DNA from 3 places in the Geotalea daltonii FRC-32 genome. Region 1 is predicted to be linked to each of the others. Evidence: riboswitches for the same ligand, from Rfam matches in the RefSeq annotation. Region 1 holds a riboswitch; each other region holds the start of a gene.

Region 1 (6,434 bases):
GCACCAACGTTCTCGTCAACATCCTCAACGAGGCGGGGGGGCTGCCGACGAAAAACTTCACCCTCGGCCAGTTCGAGGGGCACGACAAGATCTCGGGTGAGACCTTGCACGATACCATCGTTGCCCGCGGTGGCAAGCCGAAGCACGGCTGTCACGCCGGCTGCATCATCCAGTGCTCCCAGGTCTACCACGACAAGGATGGCAAGTACGTTACCTCCGGTTTCGAATACGAGACCATCTGGGGGCTCGGCGCCGACTGCTGCATCGACAACCTGGATGACATCGCCCTGGCGGACAACATCATGGACGATATCGGCGTCGATTCCATCGAGACGGCGGTCATGTTCGGCGTGGCCATGGAGGCAGGCATTCTTTCCTTTGGCGACAGCAAGGAGATGCTGCGCCTGCTCAGGGACGAAATCGGCACAGGCACACCCCTCGGCCGCATCCTGGGTGGCGGCGCCGCCAGCGTCGGCAAGGCCTACGGCGTTACAAGGGTCCCGGTGGTGAAGAACCAGGCGATTCCCGCCTATGACCCCCGTTCGGTCAAGGGGATCGGCATCACCTACGCCACTTCCACCATGGGAGCGGACCACACCTCCGGTTACACCATCGCCACCAACATCCTTAATGTGGGAGGTTTCGTCGATCCGTTGAAGAAGGACGGCCAAGTCGAGCTTTCCCGCAACCTGCAGATTGCCACCGCAGCCGTCGATTCCACCGGCATGTGCATCTTCGTCGCCTTCCCGGCCCTGGATATTCCCGAATGCCTTCCCGCCCTGATCGACATGATCAATGCCCGCTTCGGCATCTCGCTTACCGGGGACGATGTCACCGACCTGGGAAAACAGGTGCTGAAGACCGAGCGCCAATTCAATATCGAGGCGGGCTTCACCAAGGAGCACGACCGTCTGCCCGAGTTCTTCAAGACGGAGCCGGTGGCGCCTCACAATGCGGTCTGGGACTTCAGCGATGAGGAAATCGACGAGTTCTGGAACTTCTAAACAATGGTAAAACCCCTGTCCCCCGGCGTCATCGATGATGCCGGGGGACACCAGTATGTGAGGCTATCGTGAATATTACCGTCAAACTATTTGCCACCTTCAGAAACGGCCGGTTCAAGATCGACAACCAGGAGTGGCCTGAAGGGACGGATTGCCGCAGGATCGTTGCCAGCCTGGGGCTTACGGAAGAGGAGATCGGCATCGTCCTGATCAATGGCCGGCATGTTCCCCTGGAGCAGCAGTTGGCGCAGGCCGATACTCTTTCACTTTTCCCGCTGGTAGGAGGGGGTTGATATGGATGCAGTGCTGCAGTACCTGTGGAGCAAGGCGGAAGGGGACCTTGTGCCCTGGTCTGCCCAATCGGAAGCGGTCCGGCAGTTCGGCTTGAGCTACGGGCAAGTGGAAAGCCTGATCCTGGAGAAGGGGCTGTTGCCAGCCCGCTACCAGCGCAACCGCACCACGGTTTCCACCATCGAGCAGCGACAGCTGTTCAACAGCCGGGTGGCGGTCATCGGCTGCGGCGGCCTGGGGGGCTACATCATCGAGGAACTGGCCAGGCTGGGGGTCGGGCAGATTGTCGCCATCGATCCGGACATCTTCGAGGAACACAACCTCAACCGACAACTGTTTTCGAGCCCCCATGCCCTCGGCAAGCCTAAGGTTGAGGCTGCTGCGGCCCGCGTCAGCGAGATAAATCCGGCGGTCAACCTGGTACCGGTCCAGGAGGCTTTCACCACCGCCAACGGGAAGCAACTCCTGCAGGGGGTGACGGTTGCGGTCGACGCCCTGGACAGCATCGCCTATCGCCTGGAACTGGCGGAAGTTTGCAGCGAGATGGACATCCCCATGGTCTACGGGGCCATCGGCGGCTGGTACGGCCACGTTGCTACCCAGCTGCCGGGGGACACCACCATCCAGCGCACCTATCGCAACTGGGTGGAAGGGAAGGGAATCGAAAAGCAGCTGGGCAACCCCTCCTTCACTCCGGCGGTGGTAGCGAGCCTGCAGGTGGCGGAGGTCTGCAAGATCCTCCTCGGCAAAGGGGAGCTCCTGCGTCATCGGAAGTTAAGCATCGACCTCCTGGAGATGGAGATTTTCGATGTCTCGTATGCGGCGCTTGCGGAGCTGGTGCGTGCGGCGTAATTACTCTCCTGTTGACATCAAGGCATACGGAGACATACTCAAAGTGGAAACTCCATTTTGAGGAGGATGTCACCATGAACATCAGTGCGAGAAATCTCCTGTCGGGCAAGGTTACAACGGTCAGAAAAGGGGCAATAAACTCCGAGGTTGAACTTTCCCTTGATGGAGGGGAAACGATTGCAGCGGTCATTACCAATGCCAGCCTGGAAGAAATGGGAATCAAGGAAGGCATGGAGGCATTCGCCCTTGTCAAGGCCCCGCTGGTTATTATCGCCAAGGGAAACACCGGGCTCAAATTCAGCGCCCGTAACGTCCTGCAGGGCACGGTCAAGAAAATCGCACAGGGCAGTGTCAATGCAGAGATCTCCATACAACTGCAGGGGAGTGGTATCATCACCTCCATCATCACCAAAGGGAGCGTCGCTGCCATGGCATTGCAGGAAGGGGATCAGGTCAGCGCCATCTTCAAGGCCTCCAGTGTCATACTTGCCGTAAAGGCATAGGGCCGATTTACTGCTTGACAGATTAATGACATAATGGTACTAGTTTACCACAATTGAATGCTCGAACTTTCTCCGAGCCTGTCCGCCTACCGGGAATATTCCCCATGGTGTCAGGCCTGTGGGCTCTGCTGGAAACGGCAGGACCTTCCTTTGAAAAGGAGAACCTCTCGCCACGCTATGATTGCGTTCTAGGGGCTCCTTTATCCAAAGGAGCCCTTTTTGTTTGTGGCTGATCACGTGCTTCGAACATGACTTCAAAACCAGATAAATGATTCTCAACTCTCCGAGCCACGCCGCCTAAAGGGTAGTTTTCCCATGGCGACCGGCTAGGGTGCCGCTGGAAACGGCTGTGCCTCCCTTTTGGAAAGGAGAGCCTCAAAGTACCGGACCTGTTCCTGTATCCAAAGGCCTCTTTCCATCTGCGGACAGACTCTTTGATGCATTTGGGGGAGACCTTTTCCCCTGTTATTAGAAAACAGGAGGGTACGATGAAGAAACGCAGCTTAGCAGCAACAGTGGTGGCAATGGGCCTGGTGCTCATCCCGGGTGTTCATGCCAAAACGCTTGAGGATGTGCTCAAGGAGAAAGGGGTCATCACCGAAGAGGATTACAAGGAAGTAACCAGGAGCAAGGCGCTGAATTACAAGCCGGGCAAGGGGTTCACCCTGACCTCTGCCGACGAAAAGTTTCAGCTTTCTTTGGGAGGAAGGCTCCAGACCCGTTACACCTTCACGGATGCCGACGACAACGGTACCAGCAGGGACTCCAACAAGTTTGAGGTCAAGCGCATGAAGTTCTGGCTGAATGGCTACGCCTACACCAAGGACCTCACTTACCTGCTCCAGGTGGATTTTGTTCAGGGTGGCTCATCGAAGCTCCTGGATCATGCCTACCTGAATTACCGGTTTGTCGACGAAGCTCAGGTTCTGGCCGGGCAGACCAAGGTGCCGTTCGGCCGGCAATGGCTGAATTCTTCCGGTTCCCAGCAGTTCGTCGACCGCTCCACCGCTTCGGACATGTTCCGCCCCGGTTATGAGGCTGGAGTCAAGGTTCACGGAGCTGTGGCCGGCGGCATCGCCACCTACGAGCTGGGTTATTATGGCGGCGCCGGCCAGAGTACCTTCCGTACCTCCAACGACAATGCCTATGCCGCCAGGATAACCGCAAACCCATTCGGTAAGATGGCCTATGCCGAAGGGGACCTGGATCAGAGCGAAAAACCTCTCCTTTCGGTGGGAGCCAACTATTATCGTAATACCCTGCAGAAAAGCACAGCTACCGCCTTCGAAACCAACAATGTTACGTTAGCCGGTTCAACCGGCTGGCTCGGCAAAGGAATTGGTACCTTTGCAAACGGGGAAAAGATCGACATCAACGGCTACGGCGTCGATGCCGCTTTCAAATGGCTTGGCGCCTCCACCCAGGCCGAGTACCTGTTGGGGCAGGCCGACGGCCACACCAGCGACAAGACCCTCCGTGCCCACGGCTTCTATGCTCAGGCCGGTTACTGCATCATTCCGAGGAAACTGGAGCTGGCCTTCCGCTACTCCTTCGTCGATCCCAACCGGGACAAGGCCAACGATCAGCAGGTCGACACCCAGGGAGCCATTTCCTACTATTTCAACAAGCACAACCTGAAGCTGCAGGGGGATGTCACCAACAGCCACGACCAGAGCAAAGGCCGAACGGATGATATGATCTATCGCCTCCAGGCACAGGTGATCTTTTAAAAACAGTTAAAAAGACAGGGGGCTTGCCCCCTGTTTCCCGGAAAACCTTACCCCTCCACTCCAGAACAAATACGGGCAGATTCGGATAAAATGTAAGTAACTTATGGGAAAAGGAGAAAACAATGAAACAGTGGCGTATCCTTTTATTAACATTGACCTCCCTTGCTTTCTTCTGCGCTTCGGCCGGAGCCGAAGAACGCCTGAAGATGTCCACTACCACTTCGACCCAGGATTCGGGGCTTTTGAAGGTGCTCCTGCCACCCTTCGAGAAGAAAAATAACTGCCAGGTGGACGTTATCGCCGTCGGCACCGGCCAGTCCCTCAAGCTGGGTGAAGCTGGCGACGTGGATGTGGTCTTCGTCCATGCCAGGAAGCTGGAAGACAAATTCATTGCCGACGGTTTCGGCGTCAACCGCCGCGACGTCATGTACAACGATTTCGTCATCATCGGGCCGAAGGATGATCCGGCCGGAATAGCCAGGGCCAAAACCGCTGCCGAGGCGCTGCAGATGATTGCCGCCAAAGGAGCCACCTTTGTTTCCCGTGGAGACAAATCGGGAACCCACATCAAGGAAAAGGATCTCTGGCAGGCGGCCGGAATTGCGCCGAAGGGGGGGTGGTATGTGGAGGCGGGCCAGGGGATGGGGCCGGTCATTACCATGGCAACCGAGCGCCGAGGCTACACCCTGACTGATCGCGGGACCTACAACGCTTTCAAGGGAAAGAAGACCGATCTGACCGTCCTCTTCCAGGGGGAGAAGGGGCTTTTCAATCCCTATGGGGTCATAGCCGTAAATCCCAGGAAACATCCCCATGTGAAGTACGACCTGGCAATGAAGTTTATCGAGTATGTGACCGGACCGGAGGGCCAGAAAATCATTGCCGGTTACAAGGCATACGGGGAGCCGGTGTTTTTCATCTACGGCAAGAAGTAGCGCCATAAAGGCAGGCCTATGCAGAACATCATCGAACTGCAAAACGTAGCGAAGAATTATGGCAACACAATTGCCTTGCAGCTGAACCGGCTGGCCATAGGGGAGGGTGAGTTGTATCTTCTTGCCGGGCCGAACGGCTCCGGCAAGAGCACTCTTCTAAACATACTGGGTTTTTTGACTCGCCCGGATCGAGGGGAACTGCTTTTCTCCGGCGAGCGGGTCGATTGGAAGAGGGGAACAATGACCCGTTTGCGCCGGCAAGTCACCCTTCTCCACCAGTCCCCCTACCTTTTTCGCGGCAACGTTTACGATAATGTCGCGTATGGCCTTTCCCTGCGAGGCATGGGAGGTGCCAAGGCACAGGAAGTTGTGTCTGAAACCCTGGCTACTGTCGGGCTTGACGGATTCCAATTGCGCAAGCACACGGAACTGTCGGGGGGCGAAGCCCAGCGGGTAGCCATGGCCAGGGCGCTGGCACTGAGGCCGAAGTTGCTGCTCCTGGATGAGCCGCTGGCCAACGTGGACCAGAAGAGCGCCCGCGTCCTTGAAGAAGTCATAGCCGGCCTCCCTTCCATGGGGACCACGGTGGTCATGTCTTCCCACGACCCGCAACATGAAAAAAAGCTTCCCTGCCAAGTGATCCAGCTGCAAGGGGGGCGGATGAATGCCGATCATCTGGATGAGACCGAGTCCCTTGGCAATCTGCTTGGCTATCCTGCTGTTCAGATCTGACGGCAATTCCAGCCCATAAAAGCTGGAAAACTACGGCAGCAATGGAATTACTGCCGTAGCTTTTTTCAGTGTGTCATCTCGCGTGTCTGCAACTCCACCTTCAGCCAGCCCGACTGGCGCATGTCGAAGGCTCGATAGGCATCCACCGCCGAGGTGAGCGGTTCCCTCCTGGTCAGTATCCTGACCGGATCGACCGTGCCGCTTCTGACCATGTCCAGCAGGAACGGAATATATTTGCGATGGTTGCAGTTGCCCATCTTGATGGTGAGGTTCTTGTTCATGGCCATGCCGATGGGGAAAAGGGTCACACTCTCCGGATAAACGCCGATAACGGAGAAGGTGCCCGCCTTGGCCAGGCACTCCACCCCCCAGATGAGGGTCATGGAT
Region 2 (6,434 bases), 1.5 Mb from region 1:
ACACGCTGTGGCGATATCGACCCGGCTATTCCTGCTTTCATGATGCAGAAAGAGAATCTGTCGGCCAAGGAGATCGACAGCATCCTCAATAAAAAAAGTGGTGTATTGGGTATTACCGGGCGCTTTACCGATCGCCGCGAGGTCATTGAGCATGCCGGAAATGGGGACAGGCTCTGCAAACTGGCATTGGATATTGAGGCCTACCGCTTGCGAAAGTATATCGGCTCATACATGGCCGCCATCGGCAAGCTTGACGCGGTTGTCTTCACCGCCGGTGTCGGCGAGATGGGCTGGCCGATAAGGGAAAAAACTATTGAAGGGCTGGAGCATCTGGGCATCAAGCTTGACAAGGAGCGAAACAAGTCGGCCATGACCAGGAAACGGGAGACCCTCATCACCACCGACGATTCACCGGTGAAAGTCTACGTCATTCCTACAGACGAGGAGCTGGTCTTCACCGAAGACGTGGCGGCCATTCTGGAAGGAACCTACACCGATCATATGCAGTTCGAGTACTCTTTCTCGCGGCCGGATTTCGTCAGAAAATAACTTATAAACTGTCGGCAGACGGTAGTCGGCAGTCGGAAACAAAACATACCCCCCTGCTCACTGACGTTTGCTTCCCCCCTATGGAATAGGGGAGGATTGATGGGGGGAGCAAGTAATGGCAAAAAAAGAAAAAGGCCGGGGAATTTCTCCCGGCCTTTTCTTTTTTGCCACCGACCGCCTTTAAACGGCTTTTATCCTTGTGCCTGAACAGCTGTGATTGCTGCGACATTCACTATGTCATCCACGGAGCAGCCGCGGGAAAGATCGTTTACCGGCTTTGCAAGTCCCTGGATGACCGGTCCGATAGCTTCTGCCCCGGCAACACGTTCCACCAGTTTATAGGCGATATTCCCGGCATCCAGATCGGGGAAGACCAGGACGTTGGCCTTACCGGCAACCGGGCTTCCGGGCGCCTTCTTTTCCCCGACTTTTGGCAGCAGGGCTGCATCTGCTTGCAATTCCCCATCAATCTGCAGTGATGGATCGATCCCCCGGGCGATTTCCAGAGCCTTGAGCACCTTGTCCACATCGGCATGGGCTGCGCTTCCCTTGGTGGAGAAGGAGAGCATGGCAACGCGGGCGGGGACGTCGAGGAAGGATTTGCAGTTGCGGGCGGTGGCGACGGCTATTTCGGCCAGGGCCTGGGCATCCGGGTTGGGATTGACGGCGCAGTCGGCAAAAAGGACGATGCCGTTTTCACCGAAGTCGGTATTTTTAGTGACCATGAGAAAAAATGAAGAGACGGTTTTGATCCCCGGAGCCGTCCCAACTGTCTGAAATGCAGCCTTAAGCACATTGCCGGTGGTTCCGGTGGCACCGGCAACTTCACCTCCGGCGTCTCCCAGCCTGACCATCATGCCGGCATAGTACAGGTAATCCTTTGCCGTGAGAAGGTTACGGGCCTCTTCCCTGGTCAACCCCTTGCTTTTCCGCAGTTCCACCAGTGCATCGATGTAGGCTTCGAGTTTTGGCGAGGTTGCCGGATCGAGGATCTCCACTCCCGCAAGATTGACCCCTTTGTTCTGGGCAGCGGCGGAAACCTCCGTCTGATTACCAAGGATGATTATTTTGGCCAAACCTTGTTCCACTATTTTCTGAGCGGCAAAAAGCATCCTCTCGTCATAACTTTCAGGTAGCACGACAGTTTGCAGGTTTTTTTTTGCTTTGGCCTTGATCTGCTCCATTAAGTGCATAACTTTCTCCCATTTGATATTTAGAACAAGATTTGATTTTATACCGCAAGCATTGGGCACGGTCAATAAAAAAAGGCGGTCCGAAAATTAAAAACCCTCTGCCAAGCAGCTGAAGGCAGAGGGTTTGTTGGGCTAATGGTAGTAACAGTTCAAGCAGAGTCGGAGGATTTATTTTGCTGTTTACGATAGGTGCCGCTCTTCCCACCCTCCTTGTAAAGCAGGGTGATCTCGCCAATGGAAATTCCCTTGTCTGCACCTTTGCACATGTCATATATGGCAAGTGCTGCCACGGAAGCCGAAACCATTGCTTCCATCTCCACACCGGTACGTTCGAATGCCCTGACCGTAGCCTCTATGGTGATGACTCCCTTGTTTTCGTCCGTGCTGAACTCAATGGCAGCGTGATGGATGGCAAGGGGATGGGATAAGGGTATCAGTTCCGGGGTCTTCTTGGCGGCAGTGATCCCTGCCAGTCGGGCAACGGCGAAGACATCCCCCTTGCTGATTTTTCCTTCGATTATGGCAGACAGAGTTTCTTTTTTCAGAAAAACCGTTGCTGCAGCAACTGCCGTGCGCAGGGTCGGTTGTTTGCCGCTGACATCGACCATGATTGCCTGGCCCCGGTCGTCAAAGTGGTTGAACATTGATCACCTCGCTTTATGCTTCTTCCATTTCGAAATTGTGGTTAAGGATATGCACGTCAATCTGTTCGCCGGCAGCGAACACCGATTTATCGGCTGGCAGCAGGGCCAGTCCGTCCGCCTGAATCATGGTTCTGACGATGCCGGTTTCCTGGTTGCCGCTGCTGGTCGCCAGGTAGCCATCCTTTCCTTTCCCGAGGGTGACGCGAAGGAAATGCAGCCGCCCGGGTTTCTTGCGGATCTCTTCCGTCAGTGTTGCCTTGTATGTGGGGGAGATAATCCTCTTTCTCCCCATCATCTTCAAAAGCGCCGGTTTTACCAGTTCTTCGAAGGTAATCATGGTCGAAACGGGATTGCCGGGGAGGGAGAAGACGGGGATATTATCTTTCATGGCGAAGGCGGTGGGGCGCCCCGGCTTGATGTCAACCTTCCAGAATAGTTGCCGCACTCCCAGTTCGGTTAGGACCTCCCGCACCAGGTCGCGATCGCCGGCGGAAACGCCTGCAGATGTCAATAGCACATCCGCTTGTAGCCCCTGGCTGAGGAGATGCAAATGGCTTTCCCTGTTATCCCTGGCGATGCCGATGATGACAGGTTCTCCGCCGATTTCCTTGACGGCCGCCGCCAGTGATAACGCATTGCTGTTGATGATTTGCCCTTGTCCAATCTGTCCCCCCAGTTCAACCAGTTCATCACCGGTGGAAACTATGGCAACTCTGAGTCTGCGGAAAACAGGCACCAGGGCAGCGCCCAGAGATGCAAGCATGTTGATGCCCGACGAAGTAATTGCTGTGCCGGCTGCCAGGACCTTGTCTCCAGCCTTGATATCTTCGCCGGCAAAGCGGATATGCTGCCTTTTCTTGACCTGCTCCAGTATCTTTACCGAATCAGTTCCTTCGACGGTTTCCTCGACCGGCACTACTGCATCGGCTCCGGGAGGGATGGGGGCGCCGGTCATGATCTTTATGGCGCAACCCGGTTCCACGGCAGCAGTGGCTACGGCTCCGGCAGGAATATATCCGGTGACCCTGAGCGTTGCCGGCCCTTGGCAGTCTTCGGCCCGGACGGCAAAACCATCCATGGCCGAGTTGTTCCACGGGGGCATGTCCCATGGGGCGGCCATATCCTCGGCGAGAGTCCGGCCTATGGCATCAAGGAGGGCAACACGCTCCATGTTTATGGTTGCAACATTGTCAAGAATGATTTTCCTGGCTTCAGTGAAGGTGGGCATGGAGTTTACCTCGTCTGGCTTCTTAAGATTTTGAGACAAAAGCCTCTACTGCAAAGAAGGGCTATGCAGCAGTAAGGCAATTAACTTGCGGTGAGCCTGCCAGCCTTCCCTGGACGAGGTGAATGCTTTCGGCAAAGAGCAGAGGCTCCCGCGGAGGTTCATGGGTTGCCATGATCACCGTCGTTCCTCCTTGAGGGAGGGAAGCCAATATGTTTTCCATCATTTCCGCAGTTTTCCTGTCGACGCTGCTAAACGGCTCATCGAGCAGCAGCACCAGCGGTTTCAGTATCAGGGCCCTTGCCATTGCCACCCGCTGTGCTTCGCCCCCGGAGAGGTCCAGAACCGGCCTCGCCTGAAAGCCACTCAGTCCGACCGAGTCGAGGGCTTCATCAACCAGCTGCTGTTGCAGTCCATGGGGTATCTTGCGGGCATTGAGTCCATAAGCCACATTGGCAAAGACGGTCCCGGCAAAAAGATACGGGGATTGATGGAGCAGGGTCACTTTTTGTCTGCAGGCAAGCAAGGTGCGGCTTTTCCAATCAACCCCGTGCCCCTCGAAAGAGATATCTCCCGAAGTGGGTGGCGAAAGAAAAGCCAGGATGTTCAGCAGGGTGCTTTTGCCGGCTCCGTTCTGACCGGTCAGCAGATAACAGCGCCCTTGATGAATATCCAGATGATCCAGGTCAAGTACTATATTATTCCTGTAGAACTTACGAATCGATCTCAAAGTGAAGAGCGTGTTCATGGTTTACCTCTGTTGCTGAAGAATGTTCAGTGCCAGGTTGACGAGAAAAGCCACCGCCAGGAGAACAATCCCCAATGCCAGTCCGAAGGCGAATTCTCCCTTGCTGGTTTCCATGGCAATGGCAGTGGTCATGGTACGGGTATAACCGCGAATGTTTCCTCCGAGCATCATGGCAGCGCCTACCTCGGCGATGACTCTTCCAAAGCCGGCAATGACGGCCGCCATCACGCCATACCGCTCTTCACGTACCAGCTGCAGGACCCCTTGCAAAGGGCCAGCTCCCAAAGTGAGAGCCGTGGGAAGGATCCGCTTGTCGGCACCTTCGATGGTACTGAGGGTATAATTGGTAATGATGGGGATGGCCAGCAGTGTCTGTCCCAAAACCATCGCCTTTGGTGTAAAAAGAAGCCCGAACTGCCCGAGAGGTCCTTGGCGGCTTATCATGCCATAGACCACCAGTCCCACAACAACTGTAGGTAGGGCCATCAGCGTGTTAAGCGTTGTCGTCAGGGCTCCTTTCAGCGGAAATGTGCCGATGCCGATAGTAATACCGGCAGGGATGCCGATGACCGATGCAAAAAGCGTTGACCATATGGATACGTAAATGGAAGTCCAGACGGTCGTATAGACCTCCCGGTCCATGGACATGATGAGGCTGAAAGCTGTCTGCAGTGATTCGGAAAAAAACCCCACCTAGTTCATCCCCTCCTGTGGATACAGAATGTACTTAAGGGCCTCTTTGCCAGCGACATTGAAGGCTCCTTACCCCGTGCTTCAGAAATAAAAAAAGGTCCCTTTCTTGATGGAAAGAGACCCCGCGGGTAACGGTTTTTTATGCCGTTCGGTGACTCTCCTTTCCAAAAGGGAGGCGCTGCCGTTTCCAGCAGGACCCAATGGTCGGTTGCCATGGGAATGACAGCTTTGTCATCCCCGGTAGGCAATTACGACTCGGAGATTTAGTTTTTAAAACAGTGTTTTTGTATAATTCAAGTGCATATGGCTGCTAGAAGCCTTGCTGCACAGCGCCCATGTATTAATTTCTTAAAGCATGTATAAAATACCACAAAATTTTTAAAATTTGTGATATTTTTTATCACGGCATTTTGCTAGCTGGTGTCCATCCGGAAACTCCGTATGTGACACTAGCAGTTTCCAGATCGGAAATGAGGGATTTTTTGTCCTGGCAAGTCAATCAAGGGGTTGCGCGGAGGCGTACATCGGTACGCAGCACAAGCAAGCCCGCAGGTTGACACCGCCAGGGCAAAAAAGAGCCGTTTCCGGATGGAAACTAGCTAAAAATAATTGGTGGAGTCAATGAAACTACTTGATACCCATGGCCGTCATATCAACTATCTTCGCCTTTCCGTGACCGACCGCTGCAACTTGCGCTGCAGTTATTGCATGCCTGAGCAGGGGATCGAAAAGCTTTGCCATGGTGATATCCTCAGTTACGAGGATTTGGTCAGCGTGGCCCGGCAGGCTGTTGCCATCGGCATAGAAAAAATTCGCATCACCGGTGGCGAGCCGCTGGTGCGCAGAGACATCATCCGATTTTTAAAGGAACTGTCCGCTGTGCCAGGCCTGAAGCAACTGGTGCTGACCACCAACGGCTTGTTACTGGCGGAAATGGCTGAGGATCTGTTTAAGGCCGGAGTCCAGCGGCTTAATATCAGCCTGGATTCCCTGAAGGAGCAGACTTTTGCCCACATTACCCGCGGTGGTGACGTGCACAGAGTCCTGAGAGGATTGGACGCAGCTGAAGCAGCCGGTTTCCCGCCCCATAAGATCAACATGGTGGTGATGCGTGGCATCAATGACGAAGAGGTGCTGGATTTTGCGGCTATGACCTTGGAGCGCCCCTATGCTGTGCGTTTCATCGAATACATGCCGACCTTGCAGGCTGACAACTGGCGAGACCTGTCAGTTTCCGGAAGTGAGATTTTAGAGCGGATCGGCAAGAGATATGAGTTGGTCCCCTATGGCAGCCAGGAACTGTCCGGCCCGTCACGGAATTTCAAGATCAAAGGGTCTGCCGGCTCAATCGGCATCATTACTCCTATTTCCGGGCATTTCTG
Region 3 (6,434 bases), 200 kb from region 1:
CATTGACAATGTTGCCTCCCACTGTCCCCATGTTGCAGATCTGGTTGGAGGCCATGGTGTGGGCAGCCATGGGAAGCGACAGAAAACGTTCCTGGAGAAGCTTCGAGGTGTAGATGGCATTGTGGCTGGTCAGCGCCCCCATGACGATGCCGCGGCCCGGTTCATGGCGAATGGTACGCAGGTCGTCCAGGTGCTTGAGGGAGACCAGGTTCTCCGGAGCCAGTTTTCCAACCTTCATCTTGTGCAGGACATCGGTTCCTCCCGCCAGAACGATGGCCTTGTTGCCAAGCTCTGCCAGGAGCGTGCAGGCCTCATCAAGGGTTTGGGGGGCATGATATGCAAAATCGGGCATGTACATGGTTCATCTCCTCAGGCTGTCGGGTCTTCCACAACTTTTGTCGGACCCTTGTCATTGTTATCTTGCATACAAGCTATTTCTTCAAAAAAAATGGATGGTGGTCATTCCCTGAAATCCTTGAGAAACCGCTTAAGGAGAAGCCTTTCCTCCGGTGAAAAGCCCTTCAGCAGTTCGTCGTTGGTCTGTTCCATGGTTGCCGCCAGTTGGCCGATGGCGGCAGTTCCCTTTTCCGTCAGGTAAACCCTTGCCACACGCCCATCCTGTGCGTCGGCCTCTCTTCTCACCCAGCCCGACGTCACCAGCCGGTCAAGGATGCCGGCCAGGGTGGCGGTATCAAGGGAGATGCGCCGGCCGATCTCGCCGACGGAAAGCCCGTCCTCCTCCCAGAGTGCCTCCATGAACAGGCATTGCATGGGAGTGAGGGCAAATGTCTGCAGCCGTCCTTTCAGGGTTCCCTGGGCGCGCTGATGGGCTTTGGCAAACAGAAAAACTATGTTGTCCCGGTAGGAGATCATCCTGGTCAATTCCTCTTGCATACAAGATATCTCCAGTGTGGTTTTTTGTCAATGGGAAATAAAACAGTGTTTCCCGGATTATATGTTTGTTGCCCTTGCTAGAGGGATGAAGGCTCTTTCTCATTGTCAGATTTACCATTGTCAGTCAATGCGGCCGGCTCCTCAGAGCCCTTCTTGAAATTCCTGATTGCTCCACCCAGTGCCGAACCCAGCTGGGGGAGTTTTGCCGGTCCGAAGGCGACCAGCATGATGACCAGGATGATGATGAGTTCCGGCATGCCGAATCCGAACATAATTTGCGCTCCTTTAGAACTTTTACTGGCCTACTGCCTTGTCCTGGCCGTCAAGTCTGATCTCTTCGAATTCCATGTCCAAAAGATTGATGCTGAGTTTCCGGTTACGCAGAGTGTTGCCGGCGCCAAGGAGAATCTTGCAGACTTCCGCTACCTCTATGCTGGCCACCAGCGCCGGGGTAAAGGATGGATTGCCCAGCCGCTGCTCAAGGCCCTTGCCTTCCACCCAGCGGCTGTACAGCTGCCGGATTGTTCCGTCTCCGGGAAACTGGGTGACGACTTGGCCGAACCAGCCGCCGATGGCGCCATGCACCAGTGGAAGCCCCAAGCTGTCACAGCTGTCGGACAAAGCCAGCCTGGTCGAAACCGAATCCAGTGCATCTACCACCACCTGGACACCATGGAAAAGCTGGGCGGCATTTTTCGGTGCATAAGCAATCTGCACCGGGACCAATGCCACCGCCGGGTTGATTTCTGCCACCCGCGCTGCAGCTGACTCAACCTTTGCCTCTCCCAGCCTGGCTGGGCTGGAGAGCAGTTGGCGGTTCAGATTGTGTTCTTCGAACACATCCGGGTCGATGGCGACGATGGTGCCAACTCCGAGCCGCGCCAGCTCTTCGATGATATAGCCGCCAAGCCCTCCACAGCCAGCCACTGCTACCACCCCTTGGAAAAGTGTCAGTTGCTGGGCAATGTTGATCGCCTGACGATTGCGCTGGTAGCGGGCAGGAAGAATCTCCAGGAGCAATGCCGTTTCTTCCACCTGGGCAAGGGTGGTACGGAAGCGTTCGGCAGCGGCAACCTGGCTGGCCCAGGAGATAAGGCCATTTTCCGCCCGCTCTGCAAGGAATTGGCGCAATTCATCCATGTCAGCCTCCTGCCACCAAAGGAAAGAGGGCAAGACTGTCACCATCCCTCAGCCGTTGATCCGGATCGGCATGTCTGCCGTTGAGCATGATCATGCTGATTTCAGAAACCGGAATCTGCAGTTCATCGATAATCTCGCTGATCTGCGTGCTTGGTGGGTATTGCCTTGTTGCTGCGGCAAAACGTCCGAAGCGGAATGTGGCGAACAATTTTACGGTTATGTCCATTGCGCAGCCCTTTCATCCCGATCTAGAAATTCCAGAACGCATCGATTTCCTCATCGGTAAAATCCCACACGGCATTGTGGGGTGGAAGCGGTTCCCTGAAGAACTCCGGCAGCCGATCATCCTTGTTGGTGAAACCGGCCGCCAGATTGAAGGCACGCTCGGTCTTCAAGGTATTGACCCCCAGGCCGCCAATCCAGTCTGGGGTAAGCTCCAGGCCGAAGCGGGCATTGAGCATGTCGAGCAAAGCCGGGACGCAGGTGGGAATATCTGCTGCGGGAAAACCTATGAATAGGCAGAGGCCGATGGAGTCGAGCATGACGGTGACGATCTGCAGGTGACGGGACAACTCAACTTGACCATCCTTCTTCAAGGGATCGACAATGCCTCCACCGACACCCATCAGATTGGTGGCGACGGCATAGCCCATCGTGTGGTCTGCACCCATGGTGCTGGTGGCGTAGGTGATGCCGATACCCTTGATAGATCGGGGGTCATAGGCAGGAATGGCCTGGTTTTTCACCACCGGTACCCGTGTGACGCCGTATACCTTGCCCACATGACCGGCGCCGCTGCCGATGATCCGGCCGAGGGGTGTCCCCTTACCGATATCTTCCTTCAGGATGCGGAGTACCCCTTCACCGTCGCCGAAAGGGAGCACTCCTGCCTCCATGGCTACGCCGAAAGCGATCGAGGTCTCGATGGAATCGACGCCGATGTCGTCCATGATACTGTCGGCAGTCGCAATCTGGTCAAGATCGCCAAGACCGGCGTTGGCTCCCAGTGTTTCAATGGTCTCATACTCGAAGCCGGAGGTGACGTAATTGCCCTGCTTGTCGTGGTAGACCTGGGAGCATTGGATGATGCAGCCAGGCTGGCAGCCATGCTTCGGTTTGCCACCGCGCTCGATGATGGTTTCCCGCAAAGTCTCGCCGGAGATCTTCTCGTGCCCTTCGTAACGACCATAGGTAAAGTTGCGGGTGGGAAGTCCCCCTGCCTCGTTGACGATGTTGACCATTTCCGCGGTGCCGAAGGTGGGCAGCCCCTGGCCGGTCCCTGGGTGTTCGAGGATGGCCTTGGCAAAGACCCTGGCGGCGGTGGTGAATTTTGTCGGATCGGCCAGCTTGATGCCGGGGGCATCGCTGTCGTCGATGGAAATAAACTTGATCCTCTTCGAGCCCATTACCGCTCCAAGGCCGCCACGGCCGTGGCTGCGCAGCTTGCTGTCCGAGTCCTTCACCGAGATGTTGGCGGCCAGCATCTTCATCTCGCCAGCCGGGCCGATGGTGATGACCCCTGTTTTCTTGCCGAGCCTCTTTTCAAGGGTTTCGACGACGGCAAAATTCCCCTTGCCGATCAGCTCCGACTCTTCGGCGATGGATACTCCATCCTTGTTGACGTGCAGGCTGTGCCAGTTGTTTCCTTTGGGCAGACCTTCAATGATCAGCGCCTTGATCCCCAGGCGGGCGAACATCTGGGCGGCCAACCCGCCGGCATTGCTTTCCTTGATAGTGCCGGTGAGGGGGCTTTTGGCGCCTGCGGAAAAGCGCCCGCTGTTAGCGGCAGTGGTGCCGCTCAACAGTCCAGGGGCAAAGACCAGCTTGTTGTTTTCCCCAAGGGGGTGGCAGGTGGGGGGAACCTCCTTGGCCACGATGGTGGAAGTCAGGGCGCGACCGCCGAGAGCTGCCCATTCCTTTGGTACCGATTCGGTGCCGGTGGTGAGAGTCGTCATGTTGACGCGAAGGATCTTGTTCATGGGGAGTCTCCCTTTCAGTGATTATTTGCAGTCTCCTTTCCGAAAGGGAGGTCCGGCCGTTTCCGGCCCGGCCTGCAGGCCTCCATGCCGTGGGGTTTGACGCCCTTTAGGCAATGGAGGCTCGGAGACTTGTTTTGTCATACGTTAGTGGAACGACAGGCCGCCGTCATGGACGATCATTTGGCCGGTGATGAAGGCGCTGTCGTCGCTGGCGAGGAAGAGCGCCAGGCCGACCAGGTCCTCCGGCACCGCTTCCCGCTTCAGGCAGCGAGCCTGGAGTTGGAGCTCTTCCAGGGGGGGCAGATCCAGCTTCTTGTTCTTGTCGAAATTGTTGCCGCCGTCGGAATGGGTGAAGCCGGGGGCAATTGTGTTGACGTTGATCTTGTAATCACCCATCTCACGGGCCATTGAGCGGGTAAGGGCCATGATGGCGCCCTTGGATGCCACATAATGGGGCATGCCGGGAACCCCTTCATTGATGGATGAGGAACCGATGTTGATGATCTTGCCCCCCTTGGCCTTCATGTGGGGAAATACCGCCTTCATGCAGTTGAACTGGCCGAGGACGTTGATCTCCAGGACCTTCATGAATTCCTGGGAGGTACATTCGGTAAACGGTTTCAAGACAATGCTTCCGAAGATGGCAGCGTTGTTGAGCAGTATGTCCACCGAGCCGAATTTTTCCTGGGCCGCCTTGGCCATGGCATCGCACTGCTCCTGGTTGCTGACATCGGTTTTGACGTAAATGGCGTCGCTGCCAGCCTTTTTCACTGCCTCCACCGCCTTCTGCCCGTCAAGGACATCGGCAATGACGATCTTTGCCCCTTCTTTCGCCAGGCCCACCGCGTATGCCGCACCGATTCCCTGTGCCCCCCCGGTGATGATGGCAACCTTTCCTGATAGTCTTCCCATGGTCTTTCTCCTTTATGCATATTTGGACTTCATTTCTTTTACTGATTAGCGTCATTCTTCCGCCCGATGACCAAGTCCCCCTTTATAAAGGGGGGAACTAGTGACGGAAGATTAGCGCTGATGCTTTTTGTTGTTCCGCTGCTCATGCCGCCTGCTCCTGCTTATAGATGGACAGCGCCTCTTCGTTGTTGAAATATCGCATGGCCGCGTCGGCCAGGGCTTCCATCTCGTTTTCGCCCGGATTGAGAAGAACGGGAGCAATGAATGAGATTTTTTTTTGCAGGCTGTTCAGCAGCATCTTTGAATACACCAAACTTCCTGTCAGGGCGATGGCGTCTACTTCCCCTTCAAGTACCGCGGCGCAGGCGCCGATCTCCTTGGCTACCTGATAGATCATTGCCTCGTAGACCTGGGCTGCCTTCTGGTCTCCCGCGGCGATTCGCCGCTCGATCTCCTGGGCATCGGTGGTCCCCAGATAGGCATAGAGACCGCCGCCACCGGTGAGCATTTTCAGCACTTCCTTCTTGCTGTACTCGCCGCTGAAGCAGAGTTTGACCAAATCGCCGGCGGGAAGCGATCCTGCCCGCTCCGGCGAAAACGGGCCGTCACCGTCGAGGGCATTGTTGACATCTATGATCTTCCCTCTGCGGTGGGCTCCCACTGAAATCCCGCCACCCAGATGGGTGACGATCAGGTTCGCCTCCTCATATTTTTTACCCAGCTCGGCGGCAATTTTCCGGGCAGTTGCCTTCTGGTTCAGGGCATGGAAGCTGCTCTGCCTGCTGATCTGGGGGATGCCGCTGTACCTGGCCGAAGTGCACAACTCATCGGTCATGGGGGGGTCGGCAGTGAGCACCGGAATGTTGAACTGGTTTCCCAGGTCGAAGGCGACCAGCCCCCCGACATTGATGGGGTGTCCGCCGTAGATGCCGCTCTTCATGTCCTCGATCATTTTAGGGCAGATCCGGTAGATGCCGCCGGGAAGGGGCCTCACATTGCCACCCCGACAGGCGATGGCGTCCATTTCTCCCATGGATAGATCATTGTCCTGCAGAACCTTGAAGATGGCGTCCCGGCGAAAATCATATTGGTCCCAGATGGTGGGAAACTTCCGCAACTCGGCGTCGTCATGTTTTACCGACTGGTTGATGACCATTTTCCCCTGGGTGAAAACGCCGATTTTGGTTGAAGTGGAACCAGGATTAACAATCAGTATTTTCTTGTCCGTTGTCATGTTCTCCCTCGCTTGATTGCGTTTTGTAAAAATTAGGCGCCGGTTCTGCATCCTCAGAAGGAATAAATCAGGTCTACCCAGAGCTGGTTTGCTTCGATGCGGTTTTCGGCGGAAATCGGCACCACGTATTTGCCCACAAGGCCGAACTTGCCGTTCTGGTAGCGCATGGCCGGGCCCATGGAGAACTCGAAGTCCTTGGTGTCATGCCGTTTCACGCCGCCGATCTCGTCGCTTTCCAGCCCCTGCCAGATCCAGCCGGTGACGCCGAGTTTAAA

The links. Region 1 has a riboswitch for molybdenum cofactor ahead of GEOB_RS01350 (porin). Riboswitches for the same ligand answer to the same signal wherever they lie in the genome.
Region 2: linked by a shared signal. The riboswitch ahead of GEOB_RS08100 (ABC transporter permease) and the one ahead of GEOB_RS01350 (porin) in region 1 are both predicted to bind molybdenum cofactor.
Region 3: linked by a shared signal. The riboswitch ahead of GEOB_RS00555 (aldehyde ferredoxin oxidoreductase C-terminal domain-containing protein) and the one ahead of GEOB_RS01350 (porin) in region 1 are both predicted to bind molybdenum cofactor.

What each region holds. Positions count from the first base shown of each region.
Region 1 covers NC_011979.1:333,541-339,974, forward strand. The annotation lists gene GEOB_RS01330 (aldehyde ferredoxin oxidoreductase family protein) at 1-1,004, shown strand, start outside; gene GEOB_RS01335 (MoaD/ThiS family protein) at 1,073-1,297, shown strand; gene GEOB_RS01340 (HesA/MoeB/ThiF family protein) at 1,299-2,147, shown strand; gene GEOB_RS01345 (TOBE domain-containing protein) at 2,222-2,650, shown strand; molybdenum cofactor riboswitch at 2,709-2,827, shown strand; molybdenum cofactor riboswitch at 2,920-3,037, shown strand; gene GEOB_RS01350 (porin) at 3,139-4,380, shown strand; gene GEOB_RS01355 (substrate-binding domain-containing protein) at 4,503-5,315, shown strand; gene GEOB_RS01360 (ATP-binding cassette domain-containing protein) at 5,334-6,047, shown strand; gene GEOB_RS01365 (zinc-dependent alcohol dehydrogenase) at 6,113-6,434, opposite strand, start outside.
Region 2 covers NC_011979.1:1,793,044-1,799,477, forward strand. The annotation lists gene GEOB_RS08075 (acetate kinase) at 1-549, shown strand, start outside; gene pta (phosphate acetyltransferase) at 741-1,742, opposite strand; gene moaC (cyclic pyranopterin monophosphate synthase MoaC) at 1,892-2,386, opposite strand; gene GEOB_RS08090 (molybdopterin molybdotransferase MoeA) at 2,400-3,614, opposite strand; gene GEOB_RS08095 (energy-coupling factor ABC transporter ATP-binding protein) at 3,676-4,359, opposite strand; gene GEOB_RS08100 (ABC transporter permease) at 4,363-5,052, opposite strand; molybdenum cofactor riboswitch at 5,194-5,325, opposite strand; gene moaA (GTP 3',8-cyclase MoaA) at 5,674-6,434, shown strand, end outside.
Region 3 covers NC_011979.1:133,778-140,211, forward strand. The annotation lists gene GEOB_RS00530 (FAD binding domain-containing protein) at 1-358, opposite strand, end outside; gene GEOB_RS00535 (MarR family winged helix-turn-helix transcriptional regulator) at 460-894, opposite strand; gene GEOB_RS00540 (twin-arginine translocase TatA/TatE family subunit) at 972-1,166, opposite strand; gene GEOB_RS00545 (HesA/MoeB/ThiF family protein) at 1,189-2,034, opposite strand; gene GEOB_RS00550 (MoaD/ThiS family protein) at 2,036-2,260, opposite strand; gene GEOB_RS00555 (aldehyde ferredoxin oxidoreductase C-terminal domain-containing protein) at 2,283-4,013, opposite strand; molybdenum cofactor riboswitch at 4,030-4,152, opposite strand; gene GEOB_RS00560 (SDR family NAD(P)-dependent oxidoreductase) at 4,158-4,925, opposite strand; gene buk (butyrate kinase) at 5,068-6,159, opposite strand; gene GEOB_RS00570 (SphA family protein) at 6,213-6,434, opposite strand, start outside.